3 regions of the Intestinimonas sp. MSJ-38 genome follow, and region 3 is predicted to be linked to each of the others. Evidence: riboswitches for the same ligand, from Rfam matches in the RefSeq annotation. Region 3 holds a riboswitch; each other region holds the start of a gene.
What was found. A riboswitch is a leader RNA that binds a small molecule or an ion and turns the genes downstream of it on or off. The one in region 3 is predicted to bind thiamine pyrophosphate.
Positions count from the first base shown of each region.

Region 1 (6,997 bases), on a different contig from region 3:
CTGGGTCCGGTGTCCGGACGGCCATACTCTCTTTGCCCGGGTCAACACAACCGGCCTTCGTTCTGTTGCCCAGCGCGGCAGCGCAGTTTGGGTGCAGCGTCACGCTGCTAGAGGTTTTCGGTCATCATGCGGTAAACCACATTGAAGGCCTGCTGGAAGATATCCAGCCGCAGCGTCTCATTGACGCCGTGGACATCCATCATGCCGGTGGAGATACCGCCGCACTCAAAGCCCTTGCCGGAGAAGATGTTGGAATCTCCGCCGCCGCCGGAAATCACATAGTGAGGCTCGATGCCTTCGGCCTTCAGGGCCTTCAGATTCAGCTGATAGAGGAAGCTTTCCGGGTTGGGCTTGGCCGCGGGATAATCGTGGCTCAGCTCCACCTCGGCCTTGCCGCCAAACTCCTCGGCCGCCTGCTGGCAGGCCTTCTGGATCAGATCCAGCTGGTGCTGCAGCTTCTCTTCGCTGTGGGAGCGCACTTCGGCGGTGAAGAAGGCAGAATCGGATACCACATTGGTCATGCCGCCGCCTTCGATCCGGCCCACATTGGAGGTGGTCTCCTCGTCGATGCGGCCGAACTTTACCAGGGAAATGGCCCGGGCCGCCATGCACACGGCGTTGATGCCGTTCTGGGGCTCGATGCCCGCATGGGCCGCTTTGCCATGGAACACGGCACGGATGCCGTACTTGGAGGGGGAGGAGGTGGAAACGCCGCCCACCTGGCCGGCCCCATCCAGTGCGTACAGATTGCGGCAGGGCAATTTGGAAATGTCAAAGTTCTTGGCGCCGTGCATTCCCTGCTCCTCGCAGATGGTGAAGAGATAGTACATCTCACGATGGGGAACATCGTTCTCCTTGATCACATCCAGAAGCTCCATGAGCATGGCAATGCCCGACTTGTCGTCGGCGCCCAGCACGGTGTCACCGGCACTGGTCACCTTGCCGTCTTTGTAGACAGGCTCGATGCCGCGGCCCGGCTCTACGGTGTCCTGATGGGCGTTGAAGCAGATGGCCTCGCCCTCCATGGTGCCGGGAATGTGCACCAGCACATTGCCGCCGTCAGAGCCGAATTTGCTCCCCGCTTCGTCCCGGTATACTTCATAGCCCCGGTCCTTGAAATACTTCTCCAGGTAATCGGTCATGGGTTTTTCATGGAAGGACGGACTGTCGATGCGGATCATCTCCATCAGCCGGTCCAGCATACGCTTTTCGTTGAACTGCATGAATGATACCTTCTCTCATTATTATAATGGGTTTCCCTGGCCCCAGTATAGCAGTTTTCCTCTCCCTTTTCAAGGCGGGGTGCCGGTCCCGTGTCGGGACGGCCAGACTGCGGTCCGGTGTCCGGACGGCCATACTGCGCTGCCGGTCCCGTGTCCGGACGGCCAGGCGGTGCTCCCGCACCGGGCAACAGAACAAAAGCTAATTGCATACACTCGGCCCCAAAGCCCCCCTTGTGCAAAGGGGGGTGGCGGCTTGCGCCGCCGGGGGGATTGGCGACACTTGGCTGACGATAACCACACCCGGGCCCAGTGTCCGGACGGCCAGACTGCGCTCCCGCACCCGATCATACAGCCTGGCTAACCGGTGCGCCCGGCTTCACAATCCCCCCTGCATGGCTTTGCCATGCTGTCCCCCCTTTGCACAAGGGGGGCTTTTTCTTTGACCTGCGGCATCCAACCAACCTTCGCTCTGTCGCTCAGCGCGGGAGCGCAGTCTGGCCGTGGCGGCTCGCCACGACAAAATATGCGGCGGACAGGGAGTATACTGGTGGGGAAAGGAGGCTGGGGGATATGGTGGTCTATCTGGACATTCTGTTTTTCCTCAACTTCGGCATCAACTACCTCCTGCTGCGATGCGTGGGCCGGCTGGGCGGCAAAGCCTGCTTTGTGCCCCGGCTGCTGCTCAGCGCCGCTTTGGGAGGTGTGCTGTCGGCTGTGCTGTTTTTTGCCCCGGCCCAGGGCCTGTGGGGCCTTTTCATCAAAGCCCTCTGCTGTCTGCTGCTCTGCCTTACCGCATTCAATGTCCGCTCTCCCGGGGAAGCCCTGCGGCTGAGCCTGCTGCTTTTGTCCGTGACCATGGCCATGGGCGGCGGCGTGATGGCCCTGACCGCCCTCTCTGGCAGTCACCGGCTCTGGGTGCGGGGCGGCGTACCCTATGTGCACCTGCCCATACAGAGCCTGCTTTTTTCCTTCGGGGCGGCCTATGTGCTGCTGTCTCTGGCCTTTTCCGCCAGAAGGGGAGAGCGGAGAGCCGCTCCGGCCCGGGTAAAGATCTGCGTGGGCGGCCAGTGGGCGGAGGTGCACGCTCTGCGGGATACCGGCAACCTTCTGCGGGACCCCATGAGCCAGAAACGGGTGATGGTGGTGGAAAAAAGCTGCCTTGTCCCGCTGCTTTCCCGGGAAGAGCGGCAGGCGCTGGAAAACCTGCGGGGGGACAACGGGCCGGAGGTCTTTGAACGGCTCCGCTCCCGCCGCTTCCTGCTGCTGCCATACCAGGCGGTGGGCCAGCCCGGCGCATTGCTCCTGGCCATGAAACCGGACAAAATGCTGGTGGATGGCCGGGAGGAAAAAGAAGTGCTCATCGGTATCGCCCCGGGGCGGATCTCCACCCCCGAAGGCTGCCAGGCGATTTTGGGATGATAAAGGAGGAATACTGCGTGAAACTCTCTTTGCTGCGGGCCGCTCTTTCCTTGAAGGGGCGGAAGCTTTTGGAAAAGCTAGGGCTTTGTCAGCTGCCGTCCATCTATTACATCGGCTCTTCCCAGAGCCTGCCCCCGCCCCTGACCCCGGAAGAGGAGAAGGAATACCTGGCCCATTACACCGGCAAGGAGCCGGAGATCCGCCAGGCCCTCATCGAGCACAATCTCCGTCTGGTGGTCTACATCGCCCGGAAATTCGAAAACACCGGCATCGGCATTGAGGATCTGATCTCCATCGGCACCATCGGGCTGATCAAGGGGGTGAACACCTACCGGGGGGACAAGAACACCAAGCTGGCCACCTATGCCTCCCGGTGCATTGAAAACGAGATCCTGATGGTGCTGCGCAAACACTCCGGGGCCCGGTCGGAGGTGTCCATCGACGAGCCGCTGAGCACCGATTGGGACGGAAACGAGCTGCTGCTGTCCGACATTCTGGGCACCGAGCCCGACTGCGTCATGCGCCCGGTGGAGGACGACGCCGATCGGGAAATGCTGCGCCGCTCCATCGACCGGCTGAGTGAGCGGGAAAAGACGATTATTTCCATGCGTTTTGGCCTGGGCGGCCGGGACGAGCTGACCCAGAAGGAGGTGGCCGATCTCCTGGGCATCTCCCAGTCCTATATCTCCCGGCTGGAAAAGAAGATCATCTCCCGACTGAAAAAGGAAATGACCCTCTAGGCAGCGTGACGCTGCACCCAAACTGCGCTCCCGCGCTGAATTACAGAATCTGGCTAACTGGTGCACTAAGTTTCACAATCCCCCCTGCATGGCGTTGCCATGCTGTCCCCCCTTTGCACAAGGGGGGCTTTTCTTTGGCCCAGTGCCACAGAAAAGGCTGGTTGTATCCGCTTGGCTTCGGCAGGGACCCCGCCGGGAGGCTGGAAAAAGGTCGGGGAAAAACCTAGTTTTTCCCCGAGACCCAGCGGCGGCGTCGCCTGACGGCTTGCAAGTTATTTTGGCCTTGTGCCAAAATAACACGCCGCCAATGGCCCAGGAGGGGCCCGGCGGCTTTCGCCGCTGGGAAGAAACCTGGGGCAACACCCGCCGCAGCGGGTGTTCTGGGTATTAGTTCTCTCTTTTCAGGCAATACTGTCTGTAACAAAAAAAGGGAGGAACACGAATGCAGGGAAAAGTGGAGATCTGCGGCGTCAACACATCCAAACTGCCGACTTTGACGGGAAAAGAAACCAGAGAGCTTCTGGAAAAGGCCAGGGGCGGAGACAAGCAGGCCCGGGAGAAGCTCATCGCCGGGAATCTGCGGCTGGTGCTTTCGGTGGTGCAGCGGTTCGGCGGCCGGGGAGAAGCAGCCGACGATCTGTTCCAGGTGGGATGCGTGGGGCTGATCAAGTCCATCGACCATTTTGATCTGAGCCTGAATGTGCGGTTTTCCACCTATGCCGTGCCCATGATCATCGGCGAGATCCGCCGGTATCTCCGGGACAGCAGCCCGGTGCGGGTGAGCCGCTCCCTGCGGGACAACGCCTACAAGGCCCTCACCGCCCGGGAGGCCTTCACCAGGGAACACCAGCGGGAGCCTACCGTGGAGGAGATCGCCAAGGCCATCGGCATGAAGCGGGAAGAAGTGGTGTTTGCCCTGGATGCCATCTCCGACCCCATTTCCCTTTATGAGCCGGTGTATCAGGACGGGGGCGATGCCATCTGCGTGATGGATCAGGTGCGGGACCCGAAAAACACCGACGACAGCTGGATCGAGCAGATCGCCATGAAGCAGGCCATGAGCGGTCTGAGCGAGCGGGAGAAGCGGATTTTGGCCCTGCGGTTTTACGATGGCCGTACCCAGATCGAGGTGGCCAAGGAGATCGGCATCTCCCAGGCCCAGGTCTCCCGCCTGGAAAAGGGCGTCATCGAAAAGATCAAAAAACAACTCTAGCAGCGGTCCCGTGTCGGGACGGCCAAATTGCGCTCCCGCGCTGGGCAACAGAACGAAGGCTGGTTGTGTTCACCCAGGCAAAGAGAGTATGCCCGCGGAGGCACTCCGCTTGACAAATGGGGGAGGGTGGAGTATACTTCCTATGACAAGTGGACAGGGGTGCTGGTTTTCATGCCGGCTGAGAGACGGACAGACCGTCAACCCTCAAACCTGATCTGGGTAATGCCAGCGTAGGAAGAGATCATTATGGGCTTCATTCTGCTGCCGGGTATGGCAGCGGCATCACGCCGCCTTTCATCGCGGGCATTGTTCCCGCGATTTTTTTTGTTGCCTTCGGGCAGGGAAAGGATGGGTACGATGCAGAAAAACAACACAAGAAGACTGACCGAAAGCGCCATTATGGTGGCCCTGGCCGCCGTGCTGGCCATGGTAAAGGTGTGGGAGATGCCCTTGGGCGGCTCGGTGACCGCCGCTTGTATGGCCCCCATCATCTTCATCGCTTTGCGCTATGGCGCCAAGTGGGGCTTGCTCACCGGATTGGTCTTTGCCGTCATTCAGATGATCGAGGGCTTCTGGGCTCCGCCGGTGCGCACGCTGCTGTGGTTCTTTCTGGTGGTGATGCTGGACTATGTGCTGCCCTTCGGCCTGCTGGGTCTGGCGCCCCTGGTGGCCCGCCGGTTCAAAAATGCCGTGGTGGGCGCAGGCGTGGCCACGGTGGCCGTGTGCGTCATCCGGTTTCTGTGCCACTTCCTCTCGGGCATCATCATCTGGCACACCGGCGATCCCGCTGTGCCCGATTGGGTCTGGTCTCTGACCTATAACGGCACCTTTATGATCCCCGAAACCATTATCAACGCCCTGGCCGTGGCCGCATTGGTGAAGTTTGTGAAGCTGCCAAAAGCCAACGGATAAACAGACAAAAAACCTCCCTGATGGGAGGTTTTTTTGTTGAGCGTGTCGAAAAAGTGGCTTAGGCCACTTTTTCGAGTTTTTGCAAGGGGCTGGCGGAGTGCCTCCGCTCCCATACTGCGCTCCCGCGCCGGGCCGGTTGTACGCAGAAAAGCAAAGAAAGTATGGCCGTCCGGGCACCGGACCACGCTGCCAGGATCGCACAATAGCCCCTTCCGGCGGAGCCGGAGCATCGAGGCCCCGGGCGCATACAGCCGGGGAGAGTATGGGTGCAGCGTCACGCTGCCTAGTCGCCGCTTTTGACAGTGAGGGTGGGTTCGTCGGGAGCGGGGAGGGGAGAGCGGCCCATCACCAGCTTGAGCAATACAGGGGTGATCAGCGTGGTGACGATCACCATGGCCACTACCGCCGGGAAGAGGGAGGCATCCACCAGCCCGGCCTGCTCGCCCTTCTGGGCCACGATCAGAGCCACTTCGCCGCGGGAGATCATGCCCACACCCACCGCCAGGGCGTCATGGGCGGAGAACTTGCACAGCTTGGCTCCCAGGCCGCAGCCGATCACCTTGGTGAGAATGGCCACCAGAGTCAGGGCCAGAGCAAAAGCGAAGAGGGACAGGGTGAAGCCATGAAGATCGGTCTCAATGCCAACGCTGGCGAAAAATACCGGGGAAAAGAGCATATAAGAGGCAATGTTGATCTTCCGGGCGATGTAGGGCTGGGCCTCGGCGATGTTGCACAGGATCAGTCCGGCAAAATAAGCGCCGGTGATGTCGGCAATACCGAAGAAATGCTCGGCCGCATAGGACAGAAGCAGGCAGAACACCAGACCATAAATGGCGATGCGCCGGTGGTTGTAATAGGCCTTGCCCAGCTTCCGGAACAGCCGGTAGACCACGAAGCCCACCAGGGCCAGCAGCACGAAAAAGCCGATGATCCGGCCCACCACCATCAGGGGTTTCACCGAGGGATCGGTGAAGCTGGTGAGAATGGTGAGCACCACAATGCCCAGAATGTCGTCGATGACGGCTGCGCCCAGAATGGCGGTGCCCACCTTGCCGCGCAGGCGGCCCAGCTCACGCAGGGTCTCCACGGTGATGGACACCGAGGTGGCCGCCAGTACAACGCCCACAAACACCGCCCGGAGCATGGCGTCACCCGTGGCTTGGGGGAAGAACAGCTTATAGCACAGAGCGCCGCCGATGAGGGGCACCACTACGCCGCAGGCGGCGATGAACAGGGAAGTGAGCCCTGTTTTTTTCAGCTCCTTCAGGTCGGTGTCCAGACCGGCCAGGAACATGAGGAAGATCACGCCCAGCTCAGAGGTTTTCAGCAAAAAGTCGGTTTCCACCACCATATTCAGGCAGGTGGGCCCCAGCAGAAGCCCCGCCAGAAGGGCGCCCACCACCGAGGGCAGCTGCACCCGTTGGGAGATCAGGCCGAACACCTTGGTGGACAGCAGAATGATGGCCAGTGAAAGCAAAAAACGATAATCC
Region 1 covers NZ_JAHLPO010000022.1:31,670-38,666, reverse strand. The annotation lists gene KQI26_RS12060 (M20/M25/M40 family metallo-hydrolase) at 108-1,223, opposite strand; gene KQI26_RS12055 (sigma-E processing peptidase SpoIIGA) at 1,794-2,642, shown strand; gene sigE (RNA polymerase sporulation sigma factor SigE) at 2,639-3,382, shown strand; gene sigG (RNA polymerase sporulation sigma factor SigG) at 3,825-4,595, shown strand; TPP riboswitch at 4,741-4,851, shown strand; gene KQI26_RS12040 (energy-coupled thiamine transporter ThiT) at 4,953-5,507, shown strand; gene KQI26_RS12035 (cation:proton antiporter) at 5,791-6,997, opposite strand, start outside.
Region 1: linked by a shared signal. The riboswitch ahead of KQI26_RS12040 (energy-coupled thiamine transporter ThiT) and the one ahead of KQI26_RS07315 (TenA family protein) in region 3 are both predicted to bind thiamine pyrophosphate.

Region 2 (6,997 bases), on a different contig from region 3:
CCGGTTTTTGGTGGAGGATGAGGAAATCAAGTCTTATGACTTTTCCTATGGGGATTCCTTTGGCTCGGAAGTCTTTCCGGAGATCCCGGTGAAAGATGGATATTATGCTTCCTGGGATACACAGGATCTGTCGGATCTGCACTTTGATAAAACGGTGACGGCCGAATATGTCCGCTATGTCCTGGCGCTTCCCTCCCAGGCTTCTCGTTCCAGTGGCCGCTCGGTATTTTTGATGGAGGGGGATTTTGACGACGAAGCCACTCTCACGGCCACCCAGGAGAAAAAGCCGGAACGGATTGGCGGTAAAACAGCGGTGGAACAGTGGCATCTTTCCTGTTCCGATTCTTCTCAGGAAAGCTATACCGTACGCTATTTGTCGCCGGAGGCGACCACCGAAGGGTATTCGGTGTTTGTGCAGGAAAATGGCAAATGGAAGAAGGCGGATTGCTCTACTTTCGGAAGTTATCTGGTTTTTTCGGTGCCTGAGGCCGAGACCGATGTAGCCGTGGTGATAGCCGCCAATGTATGGCTGTGGTGCATCATCGGATGCGCAGCCCTGCTGCTGGTGATTCTGCTGATCGTGACCATCAAAAAGCGCAGAGCGAAAAAGGTACCGGCGATGGTGCAGAACGCCAATGAAGCAAAGAAGCATGACAAGGCGGAAAGAAAGCCCGGAAAAAAGAAGAAATGGCTGATTGCGCTGCTGCTCGTCCTTTTGCTGGTGATAATTGCCTTGTGGGTGCTGGTGGGTGGAAAACTGGCCGCCGGGAAGAAGGCCTGCCAGCTGCTGCAGGAATTGGCCGGGCAGAGCGAAGGCGCCATGACCATGGATGTGAGCCTTCAGCTGGATGACGAGCTGATCAACACAGAAATGGATATCCTTCGGACGAAGGTGGATGGGCAGGAAATTACCTGCATCCAGAACAACGGCATTTCTCTTTATTACGCCGATGACGCCATTATCCTGGAAAACGGCAAGGCCTACAAGGTCAGCGATCTCCATCCGGATTATTCACAGCTGCCAGCGCAGGCCGCAGAGCTTTTTGAGACCGTTTCTTTCTCCACAAGCCGCAGCGGTGGAAAGGTGACCTGCCAGATGACAGCCGAGGGGGAAAATGCCGGAAAGCTGCTGAAAGTGCTGCTTCCAAACCAGGCAGAAGATCTGTCCGATACCCAGAAGCTGACCATTGAACTGACAACTTCGGGGGACCAGATTCGGTCCTTGCGTTTTGTTTCCAAGGGAACACTGGCGGATGATGAGAAAACGGTATACTCTCTGGAGGCCCAGCTCAAGCCTGAGACCATGGATGAAGCATTGGTCATACCGGATCCGGTGCGGGAGGCGATTTCTTCTGGAGAGATACAAGGCCAAGCGCCCATTTCGGAAGACTTGTTCCGTCTGTTCAGTGCGTGGAAAGAACTGGGACAGGAAGAGTCTTTTACGGCGGATGTGGATTTGGGCGTGGAATGTGGCCCTGTTTCCCTCAATGGGAAAATGAAGTACGGCCAGGCCCAGGTGGATGGCAGCAAGATCGGTTGTGTGCGCAAGGACGATCTTTCCGTCTATTTCACGGAGGGAAGGTTCTGTGATCAGAACGGCGTGCTGCTGACTGCGGAAAACAACGAGCTGACCCATTACACCCGATTGCTGGAAGTGTTGAAGCAGATTTGCCTGAACGGGGAATTTGACTGCACCGATACCGGGAACAACACCTGGCTCTATACACTGACACTGGACGAAAGCGGTATGAAGGCGGTGGCCTATGCGGCGGCGCCGGAGCTGGAATCGCTGCCGGTAACCCTTTCCGCTGGAAGCGTGCAGGTCAGGGTCAGCGGAAATAGGATCCAGGAGATCAGCTGTACTTGCAGCGGCGGAGTGGACGGCCTGGAGGATGCAGCACCGGGCACAGTGTCTGTGAAACTGGACTTTGCCCATAATGGCTCATTTGATGTCCCCCATGCAGTGAAAGAGCAGTTGGTTCCGAAAGAGGTGGAGGAAAGTGGAAAATAAAATCATCTGTATCGCTCGGGAGTTTGGAAGCGGCGGCCATGAAATCGCCCTGCGCACAGGCTCCAGGCTGGGAATCCGGGTATATGAAAAGGATTTGTTCCATCTGGCTTGCCGGTATGGGGAGCTCTCGGAAAAGATGATGGAGTCTGCGGATGAAAGGGCGACCAATCCGTTTTTATACCGGACGGTCCATGAGGGAAACTACCATGTCACCCGGGGACTGCCCACTTCCGAAGTGCTGTTTGAGCTGCAAAGCCATGAAATCCGGCAGATTGCCAAGGGGGAAAGCTGTATTTTCGTGGGCCGCTGTGCCGACTATGTTCTGCGGGAAGAAAAGGTGAAGCTGCTGCGGGCCTTTGTCCGGGCCCCTTTGGAAAAGCGGATCGAACGGAAAATGCAGCAGGAGAACCTGACCAGGGAAAAAGCGGTGCGTCTTGTGCGGAAAATGGATAAGCGGCGGAAAAAATACTATGAATCCTATACCGGGCTGGCTTGGGGATCGCCGGATGGGTATGATCTCTGTATCGATACCGGTACCACAGAATTTGAGGCCGCAGTGAACCAGATCTGTCTGGCTTACCAGAGTTTATAAAAGTGCTGTATGAGTTTGATGTAAAAAAGAGGGCATCCGGGGAGATGCCCTCTTTTTCAAAAGCCGGGCCAATGAGAAGGGAGAGGGCAAGATTTTTTTGGAAAACCCCAGGAATAGCTCTTGCATTTTTGAGGGTGGTGTGATAGAATAAACAAGCTAATTTAATCCATGCGGTCATGGCGGAACAGGCAGACGCGCACGTTTGAGGGGCGTGTGGGCAACCATACGGGTTCAAGTCCCGTTGACCGCACCAGAAAAAGAGACACGACAATCGGTCGTGTCTCTTTTTTCGTTTCTGCATCTTTGGAAGTAAAACGGTAATATTGAAGAATGTGAATTTCTTCTTGACAAGGGCCAGGGGAAGAGATAAAATAGGCATATCGAAATATTTAAAATGATTGATGAAAGGCGGGAGCAGGATGAGTTTGTGGAATTTTGTGCAGGATCAGCTTCTGGGAATGGCCTGGCTCAATGATCTGATTGGCCGGGGGTTGAGCAAAGTGGGAGTGGATACAACCAGCCCTATAGGGGGAAGCCTGCACTTTTTTCTCTATGATGTGATCAAAATCACAGTGCTGCTTTGTTTGCTGATCTTTTTGGTCTCCTATCTGCAAAGCTATTTTCCGCCGGAGAGAAGCCGGAAGATCCTGGGCCGGTTCCGGGGAATGGGGGCCAATCTGGTGGCGGCCCTTTTAGGGACGGTGACGCCCTTTTGTTCCTGTTCTTCCATTCCGCTCTTTATGGGATTTATCGGAGCGGGACTGCCGATTGGGGTGACCTTCTCCTTTCTCATTTCCTCTCCCATGGTGGACCTGGGCAGTCTGGTGCTGCTGATGGGGATTTTTGGAACCAAAGTGGCGGTCATTTATGTGATTCTGGGGCTTGTGGTGGCTATGGTGGGGGGCGCTCTCATCCAGCGGCTGCATCTGGAAGATCAGGTGGAGGAATTTATCCGCCAGGGAGTGGCTGTTCAGGCCGAGGGGCCGGTGCTGACTCAAAAGGATCGGGTGGTTTATGCCAAAGAGCAGATGCTTTCCACCTTCCGGAAGGTCTTTCCCTATATCCTCATCGGTGTGGGCATTGGAGCGCTGATCCACAACTGGATTCCCCAGAGCTGGGTGGAAACGGTGCTGGGCGGAAAAAATCCGCTGGGTGTGGTGTTGGCCACCATCATTGGCGTGCCGGTGTATGCTGATATCTTCGGCACCATCCCTGTGGCCCAGGCTCTGCTGGGCAAAGGGGCTATGCTGGGCACCGTGCTCTCCTTTATGATGGCGGTGACCACCTTGTCTCTGCCCTCCCTGATTATGCTGCGCCGCGCGGTAAAGCCCCGGCTGCTGGGAGTGTTTGTGGCCATCTGCACTGTGGGAATCATTCTGGTGGGATATCTGTTCAATGCCCTCCAGCCCTGGCTGGGAATGTAAGGACAAAATCCTTGCAATTTTTTGCACCCGGTTTTATAATAAAAAACAACATCATATCGTGACCAGGGAGCTCGCAAACGGGCTGAGAGGAAGCTGTGCGCTTCGACCTGCTACCTGATTTGGGTAATGCCAACGGAGGGAGTCCATTCGTTTGCGGTTTTCGCCGCGGGAGGCCTTCTCCGGAGGGCAAGCCCGCGGCGTTTTTTTATTGAAAAAGGAGGAAGGAAAATGCTGGGTAATTGTTTGGACAATGTGCGGGAAAAATCCCCCCTGATCCACAACATCACAAATTATGTCACCGTCAACGATGTGGCCAATGTGCTGTTGGCCTGCGGGGGAAGCCCCATTATGGCCGATGACCTGGGAGAGGTGGAGGAGATCACTTCCATCTGCGGCGGCCTGAATATCAACATCGGTACACTGAACAGCCGTACCATTCCGGGGATGTTTGCCGCCGGGAAAAAGGCCAATGCTCTTTCCCATCCGGTGGTGCTGGACCCGGTAGGGGCTGGCGCCAGCACGCTGCGCACCAAGACGGCGCTGGATCTGCTGGAGCAGGTGCATTTTACCGTCATTCGGGGCAATATCTCCGAAATCAAGACCCTGGCTCAGGGCAGCGGCAAGACCCGGGGTGTGGACGCCGATCTGTCCGATGCCGTCACAGAGGACAACCTGGAGGCCGCCGTTGCATTTGCCAAGGAAGTGGCCGCTCGTTTTGACAGCGTGGCGGCCATCACCGGCGCCATCGATCTGGTGGCGGACAGGGAGCGGTGCTTTGTCATTCGCAACGGCCGGCCGGAGATGGGGAAGATCACCGGCACCGGCTGCCAGCTGTCCGGACTGACGGCGGCCTTTGTCACCGCCAACCCGGAGCATACTCTGGAAGCGGCCGCCGCAGCTGTGGTTACGATGGGCCTGGCCGGTGAGCTGGCATTCCAGTGTCTGGAAGAGGGCGAGGGCAACAGCTCTTACCGCAACCGGATCATCGATGCCATCTATCACATGGATGGCAAGCAGCTGATGGAGGGCGCCCGGTATGAAGTGCGATAAAAAAGATCTGCTGCTTTATGGCGTCACCGACCGGAGCTGGCTGGGGGAGCGTACCCTTTATTCTGCGGTGGAGCAGTCCATCCTGGGGGGCGTGACCATGGTGCAGCTGCGGGAAAAGGATCTGGCCCAGGAGGAATTCCAGAAGGAGGCCCGGCAGATCCAGGAGCTTTGCAAAAAGCACCAGGTGCCTTTCCTTATCAATGACAATGTGGAGCTGGCGGTGGAGATCGAAGCTGACGGCGTTCATGTAGGCCAGCACGATATGGAAGCGGGACAGGTACGCCAGAAGATCGGCCCGGACAAGATCCTGGGGGTCTCGGCCCAGACGGTGGAGCAGGCTCTCAAGGCCCAGGCAGCGGGCGCCGATTACCTGGGGGTGGGGGCGGTGTTCCCCACCGGCACCAAAGACGATGCCGACGCCGTCAGCCTGGATATGCTGAAAGCCATTTGCCAGGCGGTGGATATCCCGGTGGTGGCCATTGGCGGCATCAAGGAAAGTAATATTCTGTCCCTCAAAGGCAGCGGCATCTGCGGCGTGGCGGTGGTTTCGGCCATTTATGCCAAGGAGGACCCCCAGGCCGCGGCAGCCGGACTGCGGAAGCTGACCGAGGAGGCCATTCAGTGAAGATCCAGGGGGCTTTGTTTGATCTGGACGGCACATTGCTTCAGTCCATGGAGATGTGGCAGCAGCTTCCCCTTCAGCTGGTACGGCGTCTGGGGGGAGAACCCCCGGAAGATCTGGCTCGCACCATCGAGGCCATGGATCAGCGCCAGGCGGCGGAGTACATCATCCGGACCTTTGGCTTTGCGGTTTCGGTGGAGCAGGTGCTGAAGCTGGTGGAGGAACTGGCGGCAGAAGAATACCGCCAGCATCTGCCAGCCAAGCCTGGAGCCGAAGTACTGCTGGAGCAGCTGCGGCAGCAAAAAATCCCCTGTGGCATCGTCAGCGCCACCCAGAAGGAGCTGTCCCAGGCGGCCATGGAGCGGTTGGGGCTGTGGAAGTATTTTTCCTTTGCCTTAGACTGCGGGGAGTATGGACCCAAGACAAATCCCCATATCTATCTGGCCGGGGCGGAAAAGCTGGGGAGTGCACCCTGCTGCACCCTGGTTTTTGAGGATGCTCTTCATGCGGCCCGCACCGCCAAAGAAGCGGGTTTTGTGACGGTGGGGGTGTGGGACCCTGCGGGAGAAGAGCACCGAGGGGAGATGGAAGCATTTTGCGATCATTATATAGAGCGTCTGGACGCACTGGAAGTGCCGAAATCTTTTCAATGACAGAACGCGGCGGGTCGGGGGCACCACTTCCCGTCGCTTAATAAAACTTCAATGCAAAAAGGAGAAAGAACATGAAAACAGCATTGACGATCGCTGGAAGCGATTCCAGCGGAGGCGCCGGGATCCAGGCCGATATCAAGACCATGACGGCCAATGGCGTTTACGCCATGAGCGCCATCACCGCCCTGACGGCCCAGAATACTACCGGCGTTTACGGCATTATGGAAGCAACCCCGGAATTTTTGGAAGAGCAGCTGGAGCGGGTGTTTACCGACATCTTCCCCGACGCTGTCAAAACCGGCATGGTTTCCTCTTCTGCTCTGATCGCCGTTATCGGCAAGGTTCTGCGGCGGCATCAGGCAAAAAACATTGTGGTGGACCCGGTGATGGTCTCCACCAGCGGCTCCCGGCTGCTTGCAGAGGATGCGGTGGCCGCTCTGAAAGAAGAACTGCTGCCTTTGTGCACCGTGTGCACCCCCAACATTCCGGAAGCCCAGGTGCTGGCCGATATGGCCGTCACCTGCCCGGAGGAAATGGAGCAGGCCGCCCAGCGCATCGGGGAAAAATATGGATGCGCTGTTTTGTGCAAAGGCGGCCATCAGGTGAGCACCGCCGACGATTACCTCTGGCAGAATGGAAAGGGCA
Region 2 covers NZ_JAHLPO010000012.1:56,859-63,855, reverse strand. The annotation lists gene KQI26_RS08980 (GLUG motif-containing protein) at 1-2,011, shown strand, start outside; gene KQI26_RS08975 (AAA family ATPase) at 2,001-2,603, shown strand; tRNA gene KQI26_RS08970 (tRNA-Leu) at 2,774-2,856, shown strand; gene KQI26_RS08965 (permease) at 3,023-4,027, shown strand; TPP riboswitch at 4,081-4,185, shown strand; gene thiM (hydroxyethylthiazole kinase) at 4,256-5,077, shown strand; gene thiE (thiamine phosphate synthase) at 5,064-5,702, shown strand; gene KQI26_RS08950 (HAD family phosphatase) at 5,699-6,352, shown strand; gene thiD (bifunctional hydroxymethylpyrimidine kinase/phosphomethylpyrimidine kinase) at 6,424-6,997, shown strand, end outside.
Region 2: linked by a shared signal. The riboswitch ahead of thiM (hydroxyethylthiazole kinase) and the one ahead of KQI26_RS07315 (TenA family protein) in region 3 are both predicted to bind thiamine pyrophosphate.

Region 3 (6,997 bases):
ATAATTCTAAAATAGAATTGTTCTTTAAGCATGGAATATAGAGCTTTTCCGGCAACCCCGTAGCAACTGCAAGTTTTATTCCATGTTCTTTTAAGCGCAGAAGATAATCAAGGGCATGGGGCAGCAGACCGACATGGTTACTGTATTCCTCGACCGCCATATTATTCCATTCCTCAATAATTCCCTCTACCGTTTCCTGCAATCCAAAAAGATCAATGGTATATTGTGCGGCTTCCTCAAAACTCCTTGCACATATTTCAGTTACATAATTTTCCGGGACGGGAAGATTTCTCTTTTTCAAAAACTGAATATCTATATGCTCCCATACATCCATTGAATCCAGAATTGTTCCATCTAAATCAAAGATTGCCGCATTAAAATCCATTTTTCTTTTCCTTTCCGCAAAATAAATCTTTCAGTTCCGCAGCAGCAGCTTTTATATCAGACTGCGCTATGATGGCAGATACAACAGCCAGCCCGTCAATTCCCATGGGCTTGAAACGCCCTGCATTTCCCTTATTGATACCGCCAATAACAACTATCGGCAAAGAAACGGCTGCGCGGATTTTCTGTAATTCTTCCATTGATACAGAATCAGCGTCGGTTTTAGTTCCAGTAGGGAACATTGCGCCAACTCCCAAATAATCTGCACCATCCTGTTGTGCCTGTATTGCTTCTGCAATGGAAGATGCAGATACTCCCAACAGCATATTTTCCCCAATTACTTTGCGGACGGCAGCCGCAGGTAAATCATGCTGTCCAATATGTACCCCCGTAGCCTGCACAGCCATTGCAATATCTATCCGGTCGTTTATGATAAGGGGAATATGGTATTTATCCGTAACCTGTTTCACGGCAACAGCCTGATTGTAAAATTCTAATGAGGACAATTCTTTTTCTCGGAGTTGTATCATTGTGCAGCCTCCTAAAATTGCCTGTTCTACCGCTTCTGTCAGGCTATCGCAGCTCATTAGTTGACGATCAGTAACAAGATAAAGTGTATAATCAAAGTTCATTTTGCACCTGCCTATTCTTTAGATAAACCATGCTGATACAATTCGTAGAAATGGTGCGTCGGGCCACAGCCTTTTCCAATCGCAAGAGAGTGTTCGATTGCCATTGTGACATAAGCCTTTGCAGATTCGACTGCAAGCGGAACACTTTTTCCCTTTGCAAGCTGGGAAGCGATTGCAGAAGAAAAGGTACAGCCTGTCCCATGAGTATTTTTCGTATCAATGCGGGATGTTTCAAAATGGTAGAAATTTTCTCCATCAAATAGGACATCAACAGCATTTCCTATATGATGTCCACCCTTGACAACAATCGCCTTACAACCCATGGCATATATTTTTCTTGCGGCAGCCTCCATATCTGAAACTGTGGAAATCTGCATATCCGCTATTTTCTCTGCCTCTGGAATATTTGGAGTAAGTACATCGGCAAGTGGAATTACTGTGTCTATCAAGGTGGAAACCGCCGTAGGATTCATCAATGGGCAGCCATTTTTGGCATACATAACCGGGTCGATTACAACATTTTGGGGCTTATATTGTAATAGTTTCTTTGCCACCGCTTTCATACATTCTGGTGTAGAAAGCATACCGATTTTTACTGCGTCCACTTCAATATCTTCAAATACGGCGTCAATCTGTTTTTCAATCATATCAGGGGTAATATCTTGGATGTCGATAACGCGGCTGGTGTTCTCTGCAACAACAGAAACAATAACACTCATTCCAAATACGCCGTGAGCAGAAAAAGTTTTCAAATCAGCCTGAATACCTGCACCTCCGCTGCAATCTGATCCGGCAATGGACAATACTTTTTTCATTTTGCATTTTCCTCCATTCTTTCGTTCCGATAGGCCATCTTCCAAAAAGCAAGCTCTAACAAACTTGCTTTCTCAAAAATATCAGCCAGATACTTTTTATTTGCTTCTGATAACCCAGCACATTTATACTCTGCAAAAGCAGACCATTCTTTGCAACTTTCTGCATATTGTTCATCGGCATAATCTTTGATAAAGTCCCAATATCTTGATTCTCTGCTTGTAGGGACAGCCGCCAGTTTGCGGAATATATAGCTGTAACTTAACATACAGGGAAGAACCGCCATTAAAATTTCTTCATTCTTTCCATGTGACGCAATCTCAAACATGAAATCAATGTAATTTTGATTTTCAGGCAAAGGGGCGATCAGTTCAATATCATCATCTGTTATGCAAAATTGCTTTAGATAATCCAGCCGCACTTCCGATTCCGTATCATTTACAAAGTTCAGCATGGAGTAGTAAAGCTGAATTTCTCTTAATGTATCAGCATGAAAAATTGCCTTGCCGTATATACGGGCATAGTTTTTCAGATAGATACTATCCTGAATCATATATCTCTTGAACTTTTCAAGAGGTAGCTTTCCAGTTTGCACTTCCTGCACAAATGGGGTAGCTGCACATTCTTCCCAAATGGGAATGTTGTGGGTTAAGATGTCTTTCATAAATGCCATGTTTGATCCTCCTAAGATAAAAAAATAGAGCCTCTAAAACAATTAGAAGCTCTTTCAGACGCAATACGAGCGTAAGAAATTGCTTCCCTACGCCGGTATTAGCCGACAGGTCCAGAGGTCAGGTCTTACCTTTTTCAACTTGTTCAGTTCCCTCGCAAACACATATCATATCTTATTCAATTAAAAAAGGACATTCCCAAAACAGAGAATGTCCAAAAAATACGAATCTGTATTCTTTAGCTCCCTGCGTTGGTATTAGCCAACAGGTTCAAAGGGTCAGGTTTTAACCTTCTCAACTACAAGGTAGTCCCCCTGCTTGAGTATTATTATAGTTAGAAAGTCCCCAAAAGTCAAGTCTACGCATTTAGGGCGGTAAAAGTCCACAGAAATCAAGGTTTTTTCCGCATGGTCGGCAGGCAGTTGGATAAAGTTATCCTGTTCCCCTTAAAACGGGGTTCTAAATGCGGGCAAATGGACAAAAAAAGAAATGCCGGACGCAGAGGCTTTGACAGCCCCCGCGCCCGGCGTTTTGCTTATTCGTCTGTGAAGTGGAACCGCTGCGCCGCAAAGTCGGCGTCGCTCATGGCGTCCAGCTTATTTGCGGTCTGGCAGGCCAGCGCCACCATTTCCTTGTCCATGTCCGGCAGTGCTGCCCGGAGATTTGCCGCCGTCCTGCGGCGGTCGGCGTTGTGGTACAGACAGATCAGGTTTTCTTCTTCCACGGTGAAATACATTCCTCATACCTCCATTTCTTTTGATTTTTCCCGCGCCGGGGGCTTCTTTTTCTGCTCCTCCTTGGCGGCGGCAAGCTGCGCCCGGATGGACGGCTTCTTTTGTTTCTGCGTTGTCTTTTGGGTCTGCTTGGGCTTTTTGGCCTCCGCCTTGGTTGCCTCGGCCACATCCAAAAGGGAAATCTGTTCCCCGGCTTTTGCCCTTGCTTCCAGTTCCTCCATAGACGGGGCGTTGTTCATCATGCCGTCGATCATGTTGTAGTTCTGCTCGGTGGACATTTCCGCCGTCTTGATATGGCTTTCTGGCTGGGCGGGGATGGCAAAGGCTCTTGTGCCGTTTGCCATAATAAGATACCTGCCGTCCTCCGACTGGTGGTGGAATCCATACCCGGCGGCCTCCATCTGTTCCCGGCTCCTGTCGGTCAGATAGAAACGGCCTCTCGGCGTCTGGATTTGTTCGCCGGTCATGCACTCGTCCGGCGTGAGCTGCTTTTCCGGCTGGGCGAAAAACTCCGGCACCTGCCGGTAGTCGGCCCCCTCGTCCACATAGTAGGCGGTCTGTTTTCCATCCTGCCGGAACACCACAATATCCCCCATCGAGAGGGAATGTCCCTTGTAATCGGCGGGATGTTCCATGTTGAAGCGGCGGTAAATCTCGTCCAGTGTGATGTCCTTGTCCAGCGGCGCGGAGTAGATAAGCTGGTAATTCTTCCTGTCCACCGAAAGCCCATCCGCCTGCAATTCCTCATAGGAACGATAGCGGAAGTCGCGCCCCTCCGGGCCGGGCGGCACTTGGTAGATGGAAAAGTTGGGCTGCGCCGGGGCCTCATAGTCAGAGGCAACATATTCCTCCACCGTCAGCCCGGCAGCGGCGGCCTCCTGTTCCAGCTCTGCCTCGATCTGTTTTTTGTGGTCCTGCAAGCTCTGGTCGAAGTCGGCAAGCTGCGGCGGCTCCGGCAAGTGGTACTGTCCCTGATTGAGAAGCGGGCGGCACTCCTTTACATAGTCCAAAACCGCATTGAAATAAGCGGTCTGTTCCGGCGTCAGGGTTTCCCCGGATCGCAGGGGGCGCTGGGCCTCCTGCTCCATAGCGGCCAGATTGCAATGCAGCTCCATATACGGGATGAACTCATGCAGCAGCATATCCCGCTGGGCCTTGTCCGCCTCCCATGCCTCCGGCCCCTCATGGTGCAGCACATGGTTTTTCCAGCTTTCATCCTGTGCGTAGTATTCGTGGTAGCCCCGGATATGCTGGATCATGGAACCGTCCCCGTCGCCAAAGTCCTGCCGTCCCTCGTAGCTGTCCGGCTGGCCCTGCATGGTAAAATCAATGCGGAACTTGGTCTTGTCGTACCAATGGCCCGTATAGCCCGGCTGCTCCCGTTCATGGCGTCTGGCGCTGTCCAGCTCCTTAAAAACGGCCTCGGCTTCATGCAGCGGCATTTGCTGGCCGTCTTTCAGATGGGGGCTTTCACTCCAAAGGATCGTGACAACCGGCTCCGCTGCCGGATTCTGGGGGATCTGCCGCTTGGCGTTTGCAACGGCAATCTCACTTTCGATCTCGCTTTTCACAAAGGAATCCATCTGGCCCTTTTGCAGCTCATAGCCCTGTTCACACAGGCGGTTGATAAGCCCGATTACCTTGTCGTTATCGCCCACGGCCTCGGCATAGGCCACGATCAACTGCCGTTCCTCGCTGCCCAAACGCGGGGCGTTTTTCTCTGCCAGTTCAATCAGAGCGGCAGCCCGGTCAGCCGGGGACGCCTCCGGCATGAACGGCTTTCCATTCAAAAGGCCGTCGATCCCATTCCACGCCTGCGGCTGGGGAATGGCGTTGGCCTGTTCGGTTGCTTCCAGAAAATCATCCAGCCTGTCGCCGGTCAGGGGTTCTATTGTCCCAGCCGGTCGCTCATGGATGGCAAGGATTTCTTTTCCGGCTTCCGCAAGGGACAGGTCGGGATTGTCAAGCTGGCCTCCGTCCAGTTCTTTGTAGTCGGGACCGTACAGCGTGTAATCGTAGCCGGTTTCTGATGTCTGGATATACAGATATTCGCCGCTTTCCAGACGGTAGGCGGCCTCCTGCGGGGCTTTGGCCTGTTCCAGCGTTCCATCCCCGGCAATGGTAAAGCCCTGCGCCTGCGCCGCCTCCTTGGTTCCCTGCGACACTTCGCCGGTGGATTTCAAATCCGCGTCAATGAGGGTTTGCAGCATGGCTTTTACGCTGGCGGTCATTTCCTGCTGTTGCTCCGGGGGCAGCTTGGAAAATACGCTGTCCGGGTCTGGCTGCTCGGCGGCCTGTTCCAGCGGTGCGGCCTGCGGCTGCTCCTGCTGGGCCTGCCGTTCTTTCTGAAGCTGGGCAAGGTGGCCGTCAATGGTGGTAATCAGTTCATGGGCGGTGGCCCGGATGGTTTCAAGGGAGGCTTTCAGCTCTTTCAAGTCCTTGCCGGAACTCCAACCGGCCACATAGCCAAAGGAATAATCGGAGGTGTCCAGCCCGTAGTGCTGGCAGACGGCATAGGCCACGCTTTCGGCCTGCACTTCGCGGGTGCGGCTGTCGGGACGGTCGGCCTGCTCAATGGCCGGGGCTTCCGGGTCGATGGCGTGGAGCTTGGAATGGGCGATCTCGTGGATAGCCGTCTTTAGGGTCTGTAATTCGCTCATGCCCTCCTGAATGGCGATCCGCTTTTCCGTCAGGTGGTAGTAGCCGTGGGAACCGCCCGGAATGTCCTCAAAACCAATGGGAACCGGGGAGGTCTGTTCCAGCGCCTTAAAAAATTCCCCGTAGCGTTCCACGCTGCCGGTCAGTTCTTCCACGCCGATAGAGGGCAGCGGTTCTCCCTCGGTCTGGCTCACATCAAAGACGGAAACGATCTTAAAGGCCGGAACCTGTATTTCCTGTACTTCGGTAACAGGCTTTCCGTCTTTTCCCATCACCGGCCTGCCCTGTGCGTCCAGCTTTTGCACTTCCTTTTTTGCCTTGAACGGGGCCGGGGCCAGTATCTTGATGGCCTTTTCGCCTTTCTTCACATTGCGGTGAAAATCGTCCCGCCACTTGTTGTAGCCTGCCACAAGCTGTCCGCCCTGCATGGCGATCAGGAGGGTATTGTTGAAGCTGTAACTGTGGAACTTGGACATGGTGGTGAGATAGGCTTTGTAGCGTTCACTCTCGAAAAGCTCCTGTATGCCGGTTTCCAGCCGGTCGGTGATCTCTTTCATGCGCTCGGCGCTGTTCTGGCCGTTTAAGAGAATGGGGGTGACAGGCTGCGGGGCCTTTGCGGGGGTTGCCGCCTCCGGCTGCACCTTGCTTTCCTCCCGCAGAATTTCCGGCGCAGGATAGGCCATCACCCGGTATTCCTCCGGCACTGGCTGGCCCTCATGGACGCGCTGCCATTCGTCGCTGGTTCGCAGGATATAGCCGTAATCGGTAAAGGTTCCCTGTTCCTCGTTGGCGATAAAACTTCCCAGCCGGTCGGTGTCAATGGCCGGTTTCCACGGGTCGGGAACGACAAACAGCCCGGAATCATTCAGATAATATTCCCCCAGACTGCGGTTGTCCTTGGCGTTGATTAAGACAAAACAATCGGTGTTTTCAGCGTAGTCCAAAAGCTGCCCGATGGTCTGCATTTTCGCCGGGGACTGCATGACGGCGTTCAGCTCCGCAAGCTCCACGGCGTCCAGCTTTTGAAGCTGGGCAGCAAGGAAGTTCAGTTCGTCCACGCTGGCGGTCTTGATTAAGTCCTCCGGCAGTTCCAGCGGTTTTCCCT
Region 3 covers NZ_JAHLPO010000009.1:50,402-57,398, forward strand. The annotation lists gene KQI26_RS07300 (HAD family phosphatase) at 1-385, opposite strand, end outside; gene thiE (thiamine phosphate synthase) at 375-1,016, opposite strand; gene thiD (bifunctional hydroxymethylpyrimidine kinase/phosphomethylpyrimidine kinase) at 1,028-1,831, opposite strand; gene KQI26_RS07315 (TenA family protein) at 1,828-2,502, opposite strand; TPP riboswitch at 2,569-2,666, opposite strand; TPP riboswitch at 2,727-2,826, opposite strand; gene KQI26_RS07320 (transposon-transfer assisting family protein) at 3,036-3,236, opposite strand; gene KQI26_RS07325 (LPD25 domain-containing protein) at 3,240-6,997, opposite strand, start outside.